Regions from separate parts of the Pseudomonas sp. YY-1 genome, predicted to be linked through region 1. Evidence: riboswitches for the same ligand, from Rfam matches in the RefSeq annotation. Region 1 holds a riboswitch; each other region holds the start of a gene.
What was found. A riboswitch is a leader RNA that binds a small molecule or an ion and turns the genes downstream of it on or off. The one in region 1 is predicted to bind cobalamin.

Region 2: it holds a riboswitch for cobalamin, as region 1 does, so the genes downstream of both, CXP40_RS08800 (TonB-dependent receptor domain-containing protein) here and cobO (cob(I)yrinic acid a,c-diamide adenosyltransferase) in region 1, are expected to answer to the same signal.
Region 3: it holds a riboswitch for cobalamin, as region 1 does, so the genes downstream of both, cobW (cobalamin biosynthesis protein CobW) here and cobO (cob(I)yrinic acid a,c-diamide adenosyltransferase) in region 1, are expected to answer to the same signal.

The regions. Positions count from the first base shown of each region.
Region 1 covers NZ_PJLX01000007.1:113,850-119,040, reverse strand. Annotated here, with positions in the region: gene bluB (5,6-dimethylbenzimidazole synthase) at 1-185, opposite strand, end outside; gene CXP40_RS12110 (cobyrinate a,c-diamide synthase) at 182-1,474, opposite strand; gene cobO (cob(I)yrinic acid a,c-diamide adenosyltransferase) at 1,474-2,085, opposite strand; cobalamin riboswitch at 2,271-2,481, opposite strand; gene CXP40_RS12100 (hypothetical protein) at 2,521-2,841, opposite strand; gene CXP40_RS12095 (C40 family peptidase) at 2,852-3,376, opposite strand; gene CXP40_RS12090 (C40 family peptidase) at 3,504-4,136, opposite strand; gene glp (gephyrin-like molybdotransferase Glp) at 4,286-5,191, opposite strand, start outside.
Region 2 covers NZ_PJLX01000005.1:45,113-50,303, forward strand. Annotated here, with positions in the region: gene CXP40_RS08790 (MFS transporter) at 1-8, shown strand, start outside; gene CXP40_RS08795 (cobalamin-binding protein) at 8-802, shown strand; gene CXP40_RS08800 (TonB-dependent receptor domain-containing protein) at 867-2,714, opposite strand; cobalamin riboswitch at 2,797-3,003, opposite strand; gene dxs (1-deoxy-D-xylulose-5-phosphate synthase) at 3,076-4,971, opposite strand; gene CXP40_RS08810 (carboxyl transferase domain-containing protein) at 5,076-5,191, opposite strand, start outside.
Region 3 covers NZ_PJLX01000008.1:31,653-36,843, forward strand. Annotated here, with positions in the region: gene CXP40_RS12915 (AraC family transcriptional regulator) at 1-459, opposite strand, end outside; gene cobM (precorrin-4 C(11)-methyltransferase) at 850-1,605, opposite strand; gene CXP40_RS12925 (cobalamin biosynthesis protein) at 1,614-2,033, opposite strand; cobalamin riboswitch at 2,120-2,317, shown strand; gene cobW (cobalamin biosynthesis protein CobW) at 2,412-3,461, shown strand; gene cobN (cobaltochelatase subunit CobN) at 3,591-5,191, shown strand, end outside.

The sequences.
Region 1 (5,191 bases):
CGAATGCGCAGGAAGCGCCACGGCTGCATCAGGCCGACGCTGGGGGCGTGGTGCGCCGCCTCGAGCAGGCGCGCCAGCACCTCGGGCGGCACCTCGCCGCCGGCAAAATGGCGCATGTCGCGACGCTCGGCGATGACGCGGTATACCGCGGCACGCTCCTGCGCGCTGAAGGCATGGTCGGTCACGGACGCAACAGCGCGGCGGCTGCCTCCGGGTTGGAGGGCAGGTAGAAATGGATATAGCTGGCCGTTAGTCGCCCCAAACGATATACCGACTCAGCCACCGGCTTGCCATTCGGGCAACGGCCAAGCACCAGGGGCTGCAGCGGGCTGTCCAGTCGCGAGTGATGGTAGCTGTGGCCACGTAGCTCGCCTTCGGGCAGCGCCACTTCCTGCAGGGCCAACGCGGTCAGCCGCGGCTGCAAGGCCGCGCTGCCGCTGAGCAGGCCGAGCATGCGCCCGCTGGCACCTTGCTTGTCGCGCAGCTCATCGAGCAGATAGAGCATGCCGCCACATTCGGCCAGCAGCGGCTTGCCGGACTGGTGATGGGCGCGAATCGCGTCAGCCATGGCCTGATTGCTCTCCAGCTCGGAGAGGTACAACTCGGGGTAACCACCAGGCAGGTACAGACTGTCGACGTCGGGCAACGCGCTATCGACCAGTGGCGAGAAGTAGCGCAATTCGGCGCCTAGCGCCTGCAGCAGGTCGAGATTGGCCTGATAAAGGAAGGCGAACGCGGCATCACGCGCCACGCCGATGCGCACGCCATTCAGCAATGGCGCAGGTTCATCGAACTGCGGCGCGGCGAAGCTCACCGCTGGCGGCAGGTCGACGTTGGCGCTGGCGGCCAGGGCATCGGCGGCGGCGTCCAGGCGCGCATCCAGATCGGCCAACTCGCCCGCCTGCACCAGCCCCAGATGGCGGCTGGGCAATTCCACCGCGGCACTGCGCGGCAAGGCGCCGAACCAGTGGATGCTGGGCGGCAGGGCATCGCGCAGGATATCGCCATGGCGCGTGCTGGCGACGCGGTTGCCGAGCACCCCGGCAAAGGGCAGATCCGGCTGGAAGGTAGCCAGACCGTGGGCCAGCGCACCGAAGGTCTGCGCCATGGCCGCACCGTCGATAACCCCAAGCACCGGCACGCCGAAATGACGCGCCAGGTCGGCCGCCGACGGCTTACCGTCGAACAACCCCATCACCCCTTCGATCAGGATCAGATCAGCCTCGCCAGCGGCCCGCCACAGCAGGCGACGGCTTTCCGCCTCGCCAACCATGGCCAGGTCGAGCTGATACACCGGTGCGCCACTGGCACGAGCATGGATCATCGGGTCGAGAAAGTCCGGGCCGCACTTGAACAGCCGCACCCGACGTCCTTGACGCGTATGCAGGCGCGCCAGCGCGGCGGTGACGGTGGTCTTACCCTGGCCGGAAGCCGGGGCGGCAATCAACAGCGCCGGACAGTGACGTGCTTCCATCAGAATTCGATGCCCTTCTGCGCCTTTACCCCGGATTTGAACGCATGCTTGACCAGGCTCATCTCGGTGACCGTATCAGCCGCCTCGATCATCCCCGGCAAGGCGCCACGCCCGGTCACTACCACGTGCTGCAGCAGCGGCCGAGCCTCGATATCGGCCAGCACCGGCTCCAGTTCGAGGTAGCCATGCTTGAGTGCGATGTTCAGCTCGTCCAGCACCACCAGGCCGACGCACTCGTCGCTCAGCAGGCGGCGAGCCACCGCCCAGGCCTCCTGCGCCTTGGCGATATCGCGCTGGCGATCCTGGGTTTCCCAGGTAAAGCCCTCACCCATCACGTGGTAGCTGACTTCCTCGGGAAAGCGGCGGAAGAAGGATTCTTCACCGGTGCTGGCCGCGCCCTTGATGAACTGCACCACGCCGACCTTGAGGCCATGACCGAGGGCACGCGCGACCATGCCGAAGGCGCTGCTGCTCTTGCCTTTGCCATTGCCGCTGTGCACCAGCAACAGGCCGTATTCGTCCTGGGCCTGGGCGATCTTCTCGTCGATCAGGGCTTTCTTGCGCTGCATGCGCGCCTTGTGGCGGGCATCACGCTCGGTGGACTCGCTCATGCTGTGCTCCTGTACATCAGGCACCCGCGTCGACTGTCGGTAAACAGTACGAGCAACGATGGGGAGCAGATCGCGATGGTCCGCGCGTCCTCACCCTGGTGCCAATGGCTGGTCAGGCGAGCGGAAGACAGGAAGCACAACATCCCGGAAAAACCGGAGCGTCGGCCGGACAACGCCCTCCGCGATGCCGTGAAAATGCGACAGGCCGGTCTCCGGGCTTGTGAGCGAGCCCGAAGGTTCGGCACCGCGCCTTCCCGTGCGGTGCACAGTGGCCTTGAGCGGTGTTTGACTCACCTACCGTTGCGGGGGCAGCGCCGGCATTCGGACCGGCTTCCCTGTTTCACCCCATGGCTACCATTCACGGCAACTCGGGGCACCTGAAGCAAGGCGCGCAGGGTAGAGGCTGGCAGCCCTGCGCGTCAACGTCGAGACCGCTCAATGCCTGGGGGTGAAGCCCGGCGGCTTGCTGGCCAGCCATTCGACGAAGGTGCGCAGGCGCTCATCACCCAGCAGCGCGTCACGGCTGTTGTAGGTCAGCGCCAGCTCCTTTTCGCCGAACAGCCGGTGAATCTGGTTGTGGCAGGCGCGGCAGACCCAGAGCGTAGCCCTGATGCGCTCATGACGAGCGAAACGCTTCTGCACGTAGGTCTTGTCGTGCAGGGCCTTGGGAATCAGATGATGACGCGTCAGCGCAACGGGTCGCGCGCACAGCTCGCACACCTCGGGCTGAGGCGGTAGGCGAATGGGATCGACCATGGACAGTAATTCAGGGATTACGCGCGAGCTCTGGCGTGATGACGCGCTTGGCATCGAGATAGACGCCCTGCCAATAACCGCTGGTGAGGCTGTCCAGGCGCACCGTACCGCCGGTAGAGGGAGCATGCACGAAGCGGCCGTCGCCGACATAGATGCCGGCATGGCTGACGGCGCGTCCGCCATTGGTGGCAAAGAACACCAGGTCGCCACTTTTCAGGGCATCGCGACGGACATCTGGGGTGCGCATGGCACTCAGCTCACGCGTCGAACGCGGCAGGCTGATACCGGCAGCATCGCGATAAACATAGCCAATCAGGCCACTGCAGTCGAAACCACCTTCCGGGGTATTACCGCCATAACGATAGGGCGTACCAACCAGGCCGAGGGCGCGGAACAGCACATCTTCGGCACCACCCTGATAGGACGAAGCAGAGACTGGAGGACTATAGATAGGCTGGGGAGAGGGAGCGCGACTGCTGCAAGCACTCAGCAGCAGAGCGAGAGCGATGAGGGCAACACGGGTCGTGACGGGCATAAGCGAGGCGATCCTGAGCCTGAATGCGCTCTACTCTGCCGCTTGCAGACAAACGGCGCAACCCTCAGCACCTGCTCAAGGCTGACAAGACAGCCCTTGAACAGATTCTGCAGTTACGCCGTATGCATCAGTTATGACGCTTGGCAGCGACCTGATCTTCAACCGGAGCCAGCGCAAGGACGCGCTTGGCCTGCAGATAGCTGCGGTTCCAGTAGCTGTCGTCAAGGCTATCGATGCGCACACCACCACTGCGGCTGCTGCTGGAGTGGATGAACTGATCATCACCCAGGTAGATGCCGGCATGACTGACGCGACCACGACCACGATCATTGAACAGGATCAGATCACCCGGTTCCAGATCGGCGCGCGCCACCTTCGGCGCATCGAGGTTGATCAGCTCACGCGTGGAACGCGGCAGTTCCAGGCCGACTTCCTCGCGGAACAGGTAGCCGACAAAACCGCTGCAATCGAAACCAGACTGTACCGAGCTACCGCCGTAGCGATAACGGGTACCGATCAGCGAACGCCCGAGATCGAGCAGGCTGTCGGCCAGTTGCGGCATTTCATAGGGTTGATCGTCGATCAGCGCGTTGATCTCATCATCGGCAGGTTCATCCTGCTCGATCATCAGGCGAGTCACAGGTTCGACTGCTGCATCGCTGATCGGTTGCTGCGGCTGCGTCTGCGGCGCATGGCCGGCACAGGCAGCGAGAAAGACTGTGAGTGCGAGAGGCACGAGGGGTGCGAAGCGTTTTAGCATGGGCACGACCGTGTCGGTTGGATTTACAAGTTGGCGACTATGCCCTCTACCAAGCCCATTTGCAAATTCTATCGTTATAAATGTGACCCAGTAGTTTCGCCGCGACATCTAAAGCGCCCGACCACTTGCTTGGTCGGGCTTGCGAAACGCTAGCCGAGAATCTCGCTCAGCGGGATAAAGCGCAGCATATCCCCTTCGCTCAGCGTGCTGCCTTCCATCACCTCGGCCAAGCCTTCTGCCCAGGCGGCGCTGCGCAAAACGCCAGAACTCTGGTTGGCGTAAGGCACCACACGCCCCTGCTCCAGACGCACCCGCAGGTACTCGCGGCGCATGCCCGGCTTGCGCCAGGTAAAACCTGCCGGTACCGAGAAGCCCAACGGCTCGACCCGCTGCACGCCAAGACGACGCAACATATAAGGACGCGCCAGCAGTCCGAAGGTAACCAGTGTCGAAGCCGGGTTGCCCGGCAGACCTATTACCGGAACCCCCTGATAATGACCGAAGGTCAGCGGCTTACCCGGCTTGATCGCCAGTTTCCACAGCGCCAGTTCGCCCGCCTCACGCAGGGCTATGCCAAGGAAATCCGCCTCCCCCACCGAAACGCCACCCGTGGAGAGAATCAGATCGACCTCGCCCAAGGCACCCAACGCTTCGCGGGTGCGCTGCAGATCATCGGGCAATATGCCCGCATCCACCACGCTGCAGCCCAGCCGCTGCAACCAGACAATCAGCAGACGCCGATTGCTGTTGTAGATCTGCCCCGGGCCAAGCGCCTGACCCGGCTCTACCAGTTCGTCGCCAGTAGACAGCACGGCAACACGCAGGCGCCGGCGCACCGAAAGCTGCGCCGCCCCCAAAGACGCCGCCAACCCCAGCTCGATAGGCCCCAGGCGCGTACCGGCTGGCAACACACCTTCGCCGACGCGGGTTTCCTGACCTTGAGCTCGAACGTTCTGGCCAATTTTCAGCGGCTCACGGAAGTGCACCCGCCCCGCCTCATCCAGCTCGACGTTCTCCTGCATTTCGACGGTATCGGCACCTGCCGGCAGCGGCGC
Region 2 (5,191 bases), on a different contig from region 1:
TGGGTTGATGCGCACGCTGCTGCTCGCGCTTTGCCTGCTGGCGTTGCCGCTGTCAGCTGCCGAGCGGGTAATCAGCCTGGCACCCTCGCTCAGTGAAATCATGCTCGACCTGGATGCTGCTGATCTGCTGGTCGGCGTACTCGAAGGGGATGAGCGTCCCGCAGAGCTGGCGCATCTGCCCACAGTCGGGCGTTATGGCCAGCTGGAATTCGAGCGCCTGCTGCAGCTGGAGCCGGATCTGATCCTTATCGCACCCGGTAGCGTGCCGCCGGCGCAACAAGCGCAGTTGCAGCGTTTCGGTATCGACCTGCTGATCGTCGAGCCGCAGCGCCTTGACCAACTCGGCGAGGCCTTCGTGCGTATTGGCGAGCGAGTGGGCCGGACGGAGCAGGGCGAGCGGCTGGCGGCCGAGTTTCGCGCCGAGCTGCACGTGCTGCGCCAGCGCTACCAGCGGGAGCAGCCCCTGACGGTGTTCTATCAGGTCTGGCACCAACCGCTTTACACCATCGGTGGCGAGCAATTGATCGGTGACGCCTTGCAGGTGTGCGGCGCGCGCAACCTGTTCGCCGATCTGCCGCAACCGGCGCCACAGGTCAGTGTGGAGGCTGTGTTGGCGCGTGACCCAGACGTGATACTCGGCGGCAGTAATGCCGAGTTGAGCGCCTGGCAGGCCTGGCCGCAGTTGCATGCCGTGCGTCTGGAGCAAGTCTGGGCGGTGCCGGACAGGGGCCTGGAAAGGCCCAGCCGGCAGATGCTGGGCGCCATCGAGCAGTTATGTGAGCGGATGGCGGGTGCGCGGTAGCACCTTCAGGCGGTGCGCACGGCGCACCCTACAGCGGTGGTAGGGTGCGCCGTGCGCACCAAGGTCAGAGTTGCGGCGTCCAGCTGACCGCGAACAACGCGGTACGCCCGGCGCTGTTGTAGCCGAAACGGCCATTGGGTGTGCTGTAGGTCGCTTCTGCATGATCCTTGTCCAGCAGATTATCCAGCTTCAGGCTCAGCCCCAGTTCCTCATTGGCCTGCCAGGCGGCGCGCAGGCTTAGCAGACCGTAGCCGCTCATTTCGATCTCGTTGTCGGCATCGTCGTAACGGCCATTGATCGCACGCCAGCCTGCGCCCACCGACACATCACCAAAGCGGCGGTCAAGGTCCAGGCTCAACGTGCGTTTGGCGCGGCGTTGCAGGGTATGACCGCTGGCGCGGTCACGCGGGTCGATCAGGGCCAGCGCGAGATTGCCTTGCCAGCCGAACAACTCCTGCTGCACGGCGGCTTCGAAGCCATTGATCCGGGCTGTCTGGACGTTCTGTGGAATGAAGTTCTCGTCCAGGACGATGGCGTCCTCGATATCAGTTCGATACACGGAAGCCTGCAATGATCCTGTGTCGCTGTAGCGGCTGCGCCATTGCAGCTCGTAGCTCTTGGAGCGTTCCGGGGCGAGGTCGGGGTTGCCGTACCACTGATCGTAGAGATCGTTGAAGGTCGGTGCGCGGAAACCTTCGCTGTACGACAGGATCAGGTCGTTGGCCCTGTTCAGGGGCAGGGTCAGTGCCGCGTTCCAGGTGTTCTCGCTGCCGAACTGCTGGTTGTCGTCGTGGCGCAGTCCCAGCTCGGTCGAGAAGGTGTCGCCGGTGTAGCGGTGTTGCACGAAGGCCGCGCGGTTCCAGCGTGAATCCTCCGCGAAGTCCGCGCTGCTATGCAGGCGATCCTCATACCAGTCGGCGCCAGCCAGAATTTGCTGGTGGTCGGTGAGGGTCAGGGTGTTCACCCAGCTCGCGGAGTCGCGATAGGTGGTGTAGGTAAAGAATGAATAGTCGGGCGCTGCCGGTGAGTCATCACCCGTGTCGCGCTGGTCTTTGCTGTGACCCATTTCCAGGCGGCTGCTCCAACGCTCGTTGAGGCGGCCGTCGATGAACCCGGAAAGGCTACTGACCTGAAAGTCAGTTGTCGGTAGCAGGCCGGTAAAAACATCGTCGTATTCAACCTGCCCGCGCTGATCGAGAGCACTAAAGCCCACCTGCAGATCGTCACTGAAACGGTGCGACAGACTCAGGCTGAGCGAGCGGTTGCGGTAGGCGTCATCGTCGCCATTGGCGCCGAAACCGTCTCGGGTGGCGTCGATGCCGGCTGTCTCGTCCAGGGCCGCTCCCAGGTGAAAGCGTGTGCGTTCGTCGCCGCCGGAGAGGCCGAGGCTGCGCTGGTAAGTGCTGTCGCTGCCAGCCGCCAGGCGCGCGTAAGGCTTGAGGCCCTGGCCATCGCCTTGGCGAGTGAAAATCTGAATCACCCCGCCAATGGCGTCGGAGCCATACAGCGCCGAGCGCGCTCCACGAACCACTTCGATACGCTCGATCTGCTCGGGGGCGAGAAACTCCAGGCTGCTGGTGCCGCTGGAGGCGGCCGCGATACGTTGGCCGTCGACCAGGACCAGGGTTTGTGCCGTGCTGGTGCCGCGCAGGAACACGCCCGTCTGGCTGCCGGCACCGCCAGTGCGGACGACGCTGAGGCCGGGCACACGCTCCAGTAGCTCGGTAACGCTGCTGACCTGCAGGCGCTCGATGTCGTCCCGCTCGAACACCGTGGTGGCAGCGGTGGCCTGCGCTTGCGGTTCGGACAGGCGCCCGGAGGTGACGACCAGCGGCTCGGCCACGTAGGGCTCGGCGGCCAGCGAGAGACCTGGCATGACGGCGATGGCCAGAGCCAGACGGGACAGTTTCATTCTCTTTCCTCAACGGTCGGCAGACGGTCGAGGAGGGCAGGCGCAAGCGCAGGACGGCGCTTGACCGTGCTGCCCTCCGCAACACCAGTCGCACCGCCTTGGCCGGTCTCCGGGCTCTCGACCCGCGTCCGCCTTCCCAGGCAGGGCCCAGTGGCTGTTGGACGTGGCGCACGCTCAGCGCGTGCAGTCGATTACCGTTGCGGGGGCAGCGTCGGCATTGCTCGTGACGAGCGCACCGACTTCCCGTTTAACACTGCTTGCGCAGCGCACCCTGGCGGAACATTAATGGCGCGCACCTTAGTGCGCACGCACATGAATCACAAGCAAGCGCCGCTCATTCAGCGATGAGCGGGCTTCATGCTCAGGCCTGAAGCAAACTCAGACGCTCACGTACCGCGCGTTCGATGCCGGCTTCGTCGAGACCGCACTCGGCGAGCATCTGGCTGGGCTTGGCGTGCTCGACGTAGTAGTCGGGCAGGCCCAGGTGCAGCATCGACATCTGGATGTTCTCGGCGGCGAAGAATTCGCTGACCGCGCTACCGGCGCCGCCCATGATGCTGTTTTCTTCGATGGTCACCAGCAGCTCGTGGCTGCCTGCCAGTTCGCGCAGCAGGGCTTCGTCCAGCGGTTTGACGAAGCGCATGTCGACCACCGTGGCATCCAGCGTTTCACCGACGCGCAGGGCTTCGGCCAGTTGCACGCCGAAGGCCAGCAGGGCTACGCCCTTGCCCTGGCGGCGTACCAACGCCTTGCCAATGTCCAGCGGCTCCAGGCCGGCATCGAGCGGCGCGTTGGGGCCGGTGCCACGTGGGTAGCGTACCGCCGCCGGGCCGTCGAACAGGTGGCCGGTGGTGAGCATGCGGCGCATCTCGTTTTCGTCGCTCGGCGTCATCACCAGCATGCCGGGGATGCAGCGCAGGTAGGACAGGTCGAAGCTGCCGGCGTGGGTCGGGCCGTCTTCGCCGACCAGACCAGCACGGTCGATGGCGAACAGCACATCGAGGTGCTGCACCGCCACGTCGTGAATCAGTTGGTCATAGGCGCGCTGGAGGAAGGTGGAGTAGATCGCCACCACCGGTTTGGCACCTTCGCAGGCCATGCCGGCGGCCAGGGTCACGGCGTGCTGCTCGGCAATCGCCACGTCGAAGTAACGATCAGGGAAGCGCTCGCTGAACGCCACCAGATCCGAGCCTTCCTTCATCGCCGGGGTGATGCCGACCAGGCGCGCGTCCTGCTCGGCCATGTCGCACAGCCACTGGCCAAAGACGTTGGAGTACTTCGGGCCGGAAGGCTTCTTCGGTGCCGCGACTGGCGTGACCGGTTCCAGCTTGGTGATTGCGTGGTAGCCGATGGGGTCGACCTCGGCCGGGGCGAAGCCCTTGCCCTTCTTGGTCACCACATGGAGGAACTGCGGACCGTCGAGGTCGCGCATATTGCGCAGGGTGGCGAGCAGGGTGGGCAGGTCGTGGCCGTCGATGGGGCCGACGTAGTTCCAGCCCAGCTCCTCGAACAGGGTGCCGGGTACCAGCATGCCTTTGGCGTGCTCCTCGACCTTGCGCGCTATTTCCCAGGCGCCAGGCAAGCGCGAGAGGATCTTCTTGCTGCCCTCGCGCATGCTGGCGTAGGTGCGGCTGGAGATGATCTTGGCCAGGTAGTTGGACAGGCCGCCGACATTCTTGGAGATCGACATGTCGTTGTCGTTGAGGATCACCAGCATGTTGGCGCCGACGTCGGTGGCGTGGTTGAGCGCCTCGAAGGCCATGCCGGCGGTCAGTGCGCCGTCGCCGATCACCGCCACGCTCTTGCGCTTCTCGCCTTTCAGACGGGCGGCGATGGCCATGCCCAGTGCCGCGCTGATGCTGGTGCTGGAGTGGCCGACGCCGAAGGTGTCGTACTCGCTCTCGCTGCGCCGTGGGAAGGCGGCCAGGCCGTCCTTCTGGCGCAGGCTGCCCATGCGCTCGCGACGACCGGTGAGGATCTTGTGCGGGTAGGCCTGATGGCCGACGTCCCACACCAGACGGTCATCGGGGGTGTCGAGGACGTAATGCAGGGCGATGGTCAGCTCGATCACGCCGAGGCCGGCACCGAAGTGCCCGCCGCTCTGGCCAACGCTGTAGAGCAGGTATTGGCGCAGTTCGTCAGCGAGGGTTTCCAGGTCCGCTTCGGCCAGGCGGCGCAGTTCGTCGGGCGTGTTGGCGCTGTCGAGCAGCGGCGTCAATGGGCGCTCGCGGGGGATCTCGTGGAAAGTGGTCGGCATCAGGCGAATCGTTATAGGTGTAAAAAGATGCGGCAGTTTACCCGAAAAAGGTGGCTGCAAGCTTCACGCCCCGTGCGACAAGCCAGCGCTCGCGCACGGAGGCCCTACCAGGTGTCGACAAAGGGGCGCTTCTTGCCATCACGCCGGGGCGGACGCGGCGCCGCGTTGAGCCCGCGCAGCAGCCAGGCGCGGCTGTCGGCCGGGTCGATCACGGCGTCGA
Region 3 (5,191 bases), on a different contig from region 1:
GTCCTGCGGGTGATCGAGCAGTTCGAGCATACGCACCAGTGGGTCGCTCAGACTGAGATCGAATGGTCTGACCTCGAACGGCGTAACGTTGTGCGCGGCCGGCGGTGCAGGCTGATCGCCGAGCAGGTCGTAGATGATGCTGTAGTCGAGTGCCAGGCTCACGGATAGGTAGGGACGTTCACTACTGGCTTCGACGATGTGCGATGAGACCGGCAGATCGACCCCCGCAACCAGTGAGTTACCCGCGTTGTAACGCACCACCTGATCGCCGATCAACGCTTGCTTGGTGCCCTGTATCACGACGCTGTAGACGGGGTGCTGAACCGTCGCCAAAGGCTCGCTGGGGCTGACGAAGCGCGCCACCATCAGTCCTTCGATTGGCGTGTAGAGGCCATGGCGCAGAGCCTGCCGCTCCACCAAAGGCCCCAAGCGAGACTGCAGATCACGCTCTACGGACATTGTTCTCTCCCCGATGGCCGATGTGGTTGCGTCCTCGAACTTTACCGGCTCAGTGCCCAGGCGTAGCAGTGGCTCGGTGGCAATCAATGTAAATGGATATATCTGTGCTGGGTGTGAGGGTCTCCCGCTCAAATGGTCAGGGTCCAGAGTGGGTTACCGATAGTCGACAATGGGTTGTTAACAAATGCCGTGGATCATCCTGTGGATATCCTCGTGATACCTGGCTGAAACCCCGTAACTGCGGGCCTTTCAGCCAGTTGTACAAAAACTGAACCCTCGAGAAATGGCTATCCACAATAGTCTTGGATAACTTTCATAATTTCTTGTTGATAAGTCGCCGACCATCAATGATTGCGCGGCTTTCGTGCATTTGTGCGGTTTATCGCCAAGTCAGTCGCGACCGGGGCGGTAGAGATGCCGATGGGCGGCGTCGTACAGCGCCGACTCGGCGAAGGCGCCTGGATCGAGCACGTGACCAACGAGGATCAACGCCGTACGGCGGAAATCCTTGGTCGCGACCTTGGCTTCGATGTCGGCCAGGGTACCCAATACCCAGTCCTGGTCCGGCCAGCTCGCTCTGTGGATAACCGCGATGGGGCAGTCGGCGCCGTAGTGCGGCAGCAATTCGGCCACGATCGCCGGTAGCTGGCGTACGCCGAGATGGATGGCCATGGTCGCGCGGTGTCTGGCCAGGTCATGCAACTGCTCACCCTCGGGCATCGGCGAGGTGGTGCCGTAGCGGGTGAGGATCAGCGTCTGGGCGATGCCGGGCAGGGTCAGTTCACTTTCCAGCAGCGCCGCGCAGGCGGCTGTGGCGGTGACGCCGGGAATGATCTCGAAGGGAATGCCCAAGGCGCGCAGCTCGCGAATCTGTTCGCCAATGGCGCCATACAGTGAAGGGTCGCCGGAATGCACGCGGGCTACATCCTGGCCGCGCTTATGGGCCTGATGCAGCAGGTTGATGATTTCACCAAGATTCAGTTCGGCGGTATTCACCACCTGCTCGGCACTGTGACCCTGCAGCACCGCCTCGGGCACCAGCGAACCGGCATACAGAATGACCGGGCAGGAACGGATCAGGCGTTGGCCCTTGACGGTGATCAGTTCAGGATCGCCGGGGCCGGCGCCGATGAAGTAGACGGTCATGCGGGTTCTCAATCGAATGTGGCCAGCGCACAGGTGGCGCTGGCGCTGCGGTTTTTCTCGCCGAGCAGGCTGGCTGAAGTTCCCATGCGCGCCGCCAGCGCGAGGGCGCAAGGCTCGGCTACGGAGGGGCTGCCTGTTACGGCTTCGGTGAATGCATTGCCGGCTGTCATGGCTTGATAGGTGCTTAGTTGCTCGGGCGAGAAAAAAACCAGCTCCAGACCCAGTCCTTCAGCCAGACCTAGCAGACCGGCTTCGCCGTGCTTGTGGTCAATACTGGCCAATCCCGCGAGGTTATCCACAGTCAGCCCATATCGCGCCAGGCTGTGAGTCAGCAGGTCGAGTAGTTCGTCCTGTGCACAACCACGTCGACAGCCCAGGCCGGCAACCACCCAGGGGGCAGCAAGGGGATCGAGGTGGCTGGCGGTCATGAGCGGCATTCGTGTCGGAGGGTGACGTAGCTCATCATGGCACCTGCCAGCGGTCAACCGCGATTGACCGGCCGCCGCGGCCTGCGTAGCCTTCTCGCTTTCGAGGTTCTTCCCGGCAAGCCGCCGGGGAGCTAAGAGGGAACAGGGTCGATGCCCTGGCTGCCCCCGCAACTGTAAACGGTCTTAAACCCTTCAATGCACCACTGCTCTATAGCGGGAAGGTGAAGGGATGCGCGTAGCGCAAGCCGTGAGCCAGGAGACCTGCCTCGATAGACCAGCCACATGCTCGGACGGGGTGATCCGACGCGGCCAGCACGCCCTTGCGTGCCCGCCTGCGCGTACCCGTCCGCCGAACTTAACGACGCCACGGGGCCCTCCATGAAAACCCTCGCCAAACTGCCTGTCACCATCGTCACCGGTTTTCTCGGTGCCGGCAAAACCACTTTGCTGCGTCACCTGCTGGCCAATGCCGGCGGCCGCCGTATCGCGGTGATCGTCAACGAGTTCGGTGAGCTGGGCATCGATGGCGAGATCCTCAAGCAGTGCTCCATTGGTTGCAGCGAAGAGGAAGCCAACGGCCGCGTCTTCGAGTTGGCCAACGGTTGCCTGTGCTGCACCGTGCAGGAAGAGTTCTTCCCGGTGATGCGCGAGCTGGTGGCGCGCCGTGGTGACCTAGACCATATCCTCATCGAGACCAGCGGCCTGGCGTTGCCCAAACCGCTGGTACAGGCCTTCAACTGGCCAGAAATCCGCAACGCCTGCACCGTCGATGCGGTGATCACCGTGGTCGACAGCCCGGCGGTGCTCGCCGGCACCTTCGCTGCCTTCCCCGACCAAGTGGACGAACAGCGCAAGCTCGACCCCAACCTCGACCACGAATCGCCGCTGCACGAACTGTTCGCCGACCAGCTGGCCAGCGCCGACCTGGTGATCCTCAACAAGGCCGACCTGCTCGACGTCGAGGCGCTGGCCGCCGTACGTGCCGAGGTGGCCGAAGAACTACCGCCGGCGGTCAAGGTGATCGAGGCGCACGGCGGCGAACTGCCGTTGGATGTGCTGCTGGGCCTGAACAGCGAGACCGAGCTGCATATCGACAGTCGCCGTACTCATCATGACGATGAAGACGAGGATCACGATCACGAAGAATTCGACTCGTTCCACGTGGAACTACCGGAAACAGAGGAGGCGCGCCTGCTGGCCGCGCTGAAGGACGCAGTGGCCAAGTACGGCATTCTGCGGGTTAAAGGCTTTGCGGCGATCCCTGGCAAACCCATGCGCCTGCTGGTGCAGGGCGTTGGCCAGCGCTTCGACCGCCACTTCGACCGCGCCTGGCAGGCCGACGAGCCGCGCCTGAGCCGCCTGGTGGTGATCGGCCAGCAGCTCGACCGCGCGGCTATCGAGGCCGAGCTGAAAGCGGCGCTGGCTTGATACAGAGCGTAGGGCGTACTTGATCGTAGGGCGGACTCAGGAGCGAAGCGAACAGTCCGCCGGATAACTGAGTCCACCCTACGGCGCTAAGACCAATCGCGGCTAAAGCCCCCTCCCACAGAGCCGAATATGCACTTACTGCGCACCCAGCCCGGCGCCCAACTGCCGGCCGACAGCATCGCCGACCTTGGCCAGACGCCTGCCGAGCTGGTGCTGCTGTGCACGGGGGATTCGCATCTGTCGTTGCTGGCTGAAGCCGCCCGGCAACTGCCGGACGACTACCCCAGCCTGCGCCTGGCCAGCCCGGCGCAACTGAGCAACAACGCCTCGGTCGATTTCTACGTCGAGCAGGTGCTGCAGCATGCCAAGGTCATCCTGATCTCCGTGCATGGCGGGGTGAGTTACTGGCGCTATGGCGTCGAGCGCCTGGTGGAACTGGGCGCGCGCGGCGCTACGGTGATCATGGTGCCCGGTGACGACAAGCCCGACCCGGAGCTGAATGCGCTCGGCAACGTCAGTGAAGAAGACAGCCAGCGCCTCTGGCAGTACCTGCGCCAGGGCGGCTTGGATAATGCTCGCCAGCTATTTCGCTGCATCGGCAGCCGCTGGCTGGGCCGTGATGACAGCTGGCAGGAGCCGCAACCGCTGCCGCGTGTCGGCCTCTATCATCCGCAGCGCAGCCCGGCGGCGCTGGCTGACTGGCAGGCGCAGTGGCAACCGGATGCGCCTGTGGTGGCGCTGCTGTTCTACCGCAACCATGTGCAATCGGCGAACACCGCCTTCGTCGATACCTTCTGCGCGCACCTTGTTCGGCAGGGCCTCAACCCGCTGCCGATTGCCGTGGCCAGCCTCAAGGAGGCGGCCTGCCTGGATCAGGTGCAGGCCTGGCTGGGCGAGACGAGCACCGCGCTGATCATCAATACCACCGGCTTTGCCCTGTCCAACCCCGAGGCGCCGCAGGCGCGGGTGTTCCGTCGCGATATCCCGGTGCTGCAGGCCATCTGCTCGCTGGACAACCAGGCGCAGTGGCAGGCCAGCGCCCAGGGCCTGGGCTCGCGCGACCTGGCCATGCACGTGGTACTGCCCGAACTGGATGGCCGACTGATCGGCACCGCCATCAGCTTCAAGGGCCTGGCCTGGCGCAGCGAGCGTAGCCAGAGCGATGTGGTGTGCTACCAGGCGCACGAGCCAGGTATGGCCTACGTCTCCGAAATAGCGCGTAACTGGTGCCAGTTGGCGATCAAAAGCAACGATCAGAAGCGAATCGGCCTGATCCTGGCCAACTACCCGACCCGTGATGGCCGTATTGGTAATGGCGTGGGCCTGGATACGCCGGCCGCCGCGCTGAATATCCTGCAGGCGCTGCAACAGCAGGGCTATCCGGTGGATAACCTGCCGGAGAGCGGTACCGCACTTGTCCACAGCCTGCTCGGTGGCGTCACCAACGATCTCGACGGCCTCGATACACGGCCTTGCGCGCAAAGCTTGGCGCTGGACGACTACCTGGCGTTTTTCCACAGCCTACCCGCTGCCAACCAGCAGGCAGTGCGCGAACGCTGGGGCGAGCCGCAGGATGACCCGATGTTCCGCAGCGGGCGGATGATGGTCGCCGGCCTGCGCTTCGGCCTGACCTTCGTTGGCATCCAGCCGGCGCGTGGTTATCAACTCGACCCAGCGGCGGTCTACCACGACCCCGATCTGGTGCCGCCGCACGGCTATATCGCCTTCTA